DNA from 2 places in the Parageobacillus sp. G301 genome. Region 1 is predicted to be linked to the other one. Evidence: riboswitches for the same ligand, from Rfam matches in the RefSeq annotation. Region 1 holds a riboswitch; the other holds the start of a gene.
What was found. Region 1 has a riboswitch for FMN ahead of ribD (bifunctional diaminohydroxyphosphoribosylaminopyrimidine deaminase/5-amino-6-(5-phosphoribosylamino)uracil reductase RibD). Riboswitches for the same ligand answer to the same signal wherever they lie in the genome.

Region 1 (2,207 bases):
GGTATCGCGACGATTTTTATATCTGGCCCGATCGTCTCTACTCGCCGAATTTCTAGCTGCATAACGTCAGCCATGCCGGCAAAACCAATTCCCCCGATTGGCGTCGGCGCTTGTTTTCCGCCAATGATCTTCGGAGCAAAGTATGCGACGATTTCGTTAACTGCCTTAGCTCGCACGAAACTATCATGCACGTGTGATCCGCCTTCAACAAAAAGGGAAGTAATTCGTTTCCCGCCAAGCACGCGCAACAATTCATCTATATCAATACGAGGCTTTTTCATGGAAATAATTTGTACATTTTCTTTCTCATACCGCTTCCTTTTTTCGACGCTGATTTCACTGCCGACAACAATCCACGTTTCTGCTTGGCCATCATTGAGAATGTTTGCATCAAGCGGCGTGCGCAAATGCGTATCTAAAACGATGCGTATCGGATTTTTTCCACCCTCGGAAAGCCTTACGGTTAAACTTGGATTATCCGCAATAACGGTGTTTACCCCAACAAGAATCGCATCATGCACCGCCCGATAGCGATGCACATCTTCCCGGGCCGCTTCGGATGTGATCCATTTGCTTTCTCCGGTTGTCGTTGCAATTTTTCCATCAAGACTGCTTGCATATTTTAGCGTCACAAACGGCGTTTTTGTCGCAATGTAGTGGAAAAACACGCGGTTTAACTCATCCGCTTCCTCTTTCAACACCCCAAGCTTCACGTCAATTCCCGCACTCCTTAGCTTTTCGATGCCTTTACCGGCTACGAGCGGGTTTGGATCTGTCGTCGCAATGACGACGCGTTGAACACCTGTTTCCACTAATAAATCGGCGCAAGGGGGCGTTTTCCCATAATGACTGCACGGCTCTAGCGTTACATAAACGGTAGATCCTTTCGCTTTTTCTCCCGCCATACGGATGGCATGTACCTCCGCGTGCGGCTCCCCTGCTTTCAAATGGGCGCCAAATCCGACAATTTCTCCATCTTTCACCACAACAGCGCCGACAACCGGATTAGGAGACGTTTGTCCAATTCCTGCTTTGGCGATTTCGATTGCTAGGCGCATATACTGTTCATCGTTTCGCATGGCGCTGCCTCCTTTTTTGGCATAAAGAAAACCCTAGTCCAAAGTCCTAGGGCAGGATTATGTAGAATCACAATGATTGCATTTTTGCGTACTAAAGCGGGGGAGTGAATTTTTCGGCATTTTTAGACACATTATCTAAAAAATAACCTTGGATAACTCTCTTTGTTCATATTATGAAAAAATAAACAAAACACACCGCGAAAACGCCATTTATCTGGCGTTTTTATCGCTGCTCCACATAGATAATCCCCTTTAAATATCGCGTTCTATATTTTGGAAAGCGGAGTTGCGACAAACGAAACCGCTCCTTATCTAATATAGTACGGCCATATGCATCTTGTGATCCTTCTCCCATCCAGACTATACTGTCGGCTCCGGAATTGCACCGGATCGTGCCTATAAGGCTCGCGGGCTGAGAAGTGACACCACTTCATCACCGCCGGTCGGGAATTTCACCCTGCCCCGAAGGATACGAACAATATGGAATTTTTTATTATTATATCACACAAAAACGGTTTGTCTATTCATTCACGATTGTGAAACAAAAACGGATGGCTTAAACGATGTTTTTATTATTTCGCGATATACAGCCAATAAATAATCCCCCATACAAAACTTGCTCCTAATAAAAGAAAAAATAATATCCATTTTTTCCGCTCCATTCTTTCACCTCTTACGGAGATGGTGTTTCACATATTTAAAAGACTTAACAGAGAAACTGTTAAGCCTTTTTCATCCTTATTCCTCATCAAACACTTTTACTTCTTTCATGACATCGCCGTTTTTCATTGATTTTACAACATCCATTCCCGATGTCACTTGGCCAAATACGGTGTGTACCCCATCTAAGTGCGGCTGTGGTTCATGAACGATGAAAAATTGGCAGCTTCCTGTATCACGGCCGCGGTGTGCCATCGAAATCGCACCGGTCACATGCTTATGCGGATTGTGATCGGTTTCGCACGGAATCGTATAGCCGGCATCCCCCGTTCCGTTGCCATATGGGCACCCTCCTTGGCTGACAAAACCAGGAATGACGCGGTGGAATGTCAAACCGTTATAAAATCCTTCATTTGCTAATTTTTCGAAATTTGCTACCGTAATCGGCGCTTCATTTGGAAATAGTTC
Region 2 (2,207 bases), on a different contig from region 1:
TGTCTTGGCATCATTCGAGGTTTTTACTTTTTTTGCATTTAGCACATATTTTCATTAGAAAACCTATTTAATGTGTATATGGCTGTTTAAAGGTGGTTCTTGCATTCCTTTGGTTGAAAATTCAGGTAATTGGGATAAGAAGTCGAAAAATTCTAATTTTTCCCTTTCTTGATATTTGCGAATATTAAGAATCAGAAAAAAATAACTTTAGCATGGTTATTTAATAAGAGGCTGCCTCAAGAGGTCGATTCAACGGCCTTTTGAGGCAGCCTCGCTGCATATATGCACTATGCATGATTCGTTGCCGCTTGTTTTTGCATCCACTGGTGCAAACGGACAAACAATAGCATAAATACAATCGTGATCATCGTGCCTTTTACCGCGTTAAACGGCAAGATAGCCGAAACAACCAATGCTCTTGTTTCCGGTGCGCTCATCGCCGGTGCGCCTAGAAAGATCGTATACGCCGGCAGAAACACATAATAATTTAATACACTCATCATCACCGCCATGACAACTGTACCAATGACTAAACCAGCCAGCATTCCTTTTTTTGATTTTGTTTTATGATATACGTAATATGTCGGCAAAATAAACGTAATCCCGGCCATAAAGTTGGCGATATGCCCGACCGGAACGCCGGTAGGACTGCCGACCATGAAATAATTCAACACATTTTTCAGCAATTCAACGGACACTCCCGCCAGCGGCCCGTACAGAATCGCGGCGATCAATGCAGGAACGTCGCTGAAATCCACCAATAGAAAGTTTGGAAATGGCGGAAGCGGAAAGTTTAACAGCATCAGCAAATACGAGATGGCACTAAACACTCCAATTAAGACAAGCGCGCGGATATTCATTTTTCTCATGTCGATTCTCCTCTCCTTCTCGTGATCCATCCTCACAAGAAGAAGGCTGCCAACTTTGAGCGTCAAATAAAAAACCCTTAAGTGTTCACACTTAAGGGAGAAAAAGGGCATGCTCAAATAGACGTTCGATCGCGCAACATTCGAACGCCGGCAAACCTTCATCTTCTCCCATCCAGACTATACTGTCGGCTCCGGAGTTGCACCGGATCGTGCCTATGCGGCTCGCGGGCTGAGAAGCAAATTGCTTCATCACCGCCGGTCGGGAATTTCACCCTGCCCCGAAGATGAATCGTATTATATTTTTTTAATATTATTATATAATTTCTTTATGCGTTATGTCTATCATCAATACAGTGCATATGAATGCTCTTTTTTCTCACACCAACATGATTTTTCATTTTTATGATAAAATAAAGAAGGAAAAAGATAGTAAATAATAAGGAGCTGACTATCATGAAACATGAAATCATTGAACGTTTTACGAAGTATGTTCAAGTTGACACCCAGTCTGATCCGAACAGTGACACTTGTCCCTCCACTCCGGGTCAATGGACGCTAGCGAAAATGCTAGTAGAAGAATTAAAAGCAATCGGCATGGAAGAAGTAACAATAGACGAAAACGGCTATATCATGGCAACATTGCCCGCAAATACCGATAAAGATGTGCCAACCATTGGCTTTTTAGCCCATATGGATACGGCTCCTGAATTTACCGGCGCCAATGTAAAACCGCAAATTGTCGAAAACTACGATGGCAACGATATCATATTAAATGAAGCGTTACATATTGTGCTTTCGCCGAAAGATTTTCCGGAACTTGCAAACTACAAAGGCCATACGTTAATCACCACCGACGGCACGACGCTGCTTGGCGCGGACAATAAAGCTGGAATCGCGGAAATTATGACGGCGATGGCCTACTTAATCCAGCATCCGGAAATTAAACACGGAAAAGTGCGCGTCGCGTTTACGCCAGATGAAGAGATCGGCAGAGGGCCGCATAAGTTTGACGTCGCTAAGTTCGGTGCTAAATATGCGTACACAGTCGATGGCGGTCCGCTTGGCGAATTAGAGTATGAAAGCTTTAACGCCGCGGAAGCAAAAATCAAATTTAAAGGAAAAAATGTTCATCCAGGCACCGCCAAAGGCAAAATGATTAACTCGATGAAAATCGCGATGGAATTTCACGCACAGCTTCCTGCCAACGAAGCGCCGGAACATACGGAAGGCTACGAAGGATTTTATCATTTGCTTTCCTTCCAAGGAAATGTCGAAGAAACAGCGCTTCATTACATTATCCGCGACTTTGACCGCGAACAATTTGAAGCGCGCAAAACA

Region 2: it holds a riboswitch for FMN, as region 1 does, so the genes downstream of both, QSJ37_RS02935 (ECF transporter S component) here and ribD (bifunctional diaminohydroxyphosphoribosylaminopyrimidine deaminase/5-amino-6-(5-phosphoribosylamino)uracil reductase RibD) in region 1, are expected to answer to the same signal.

The regions. Positions count from the first base shown of each region.
Region 1 is NZ_BSDB01000002.1:1,239,617-1,241,823, reverse strand. It holds gene ribD (bifunctional diaminohydroxyphosphoribosylaminopyrimidine deaminase/5-amino-6-(5-phosphoribosylamino)uracil reductase RibD) at 1-1,079, opposite strand, end outside; FMN riboswitch at 1,419-1,553, opposite strand; gene QSJ37_RS15125 (peptidylprolyl isomerase) at 1,818-2,207, opposite strand, start outside.
Region 2 is NZ_BSDB01000001.1:550,574-552,780, forward strand. It holds gene QSJ37_RS02935 (ECF transporter S component) at 288-869, opposite strand; FMN riboswitch at 1,026-1,159, opposite strand; gene pepT (peptidase T) at 1,323-2,207, shown strand, end outside.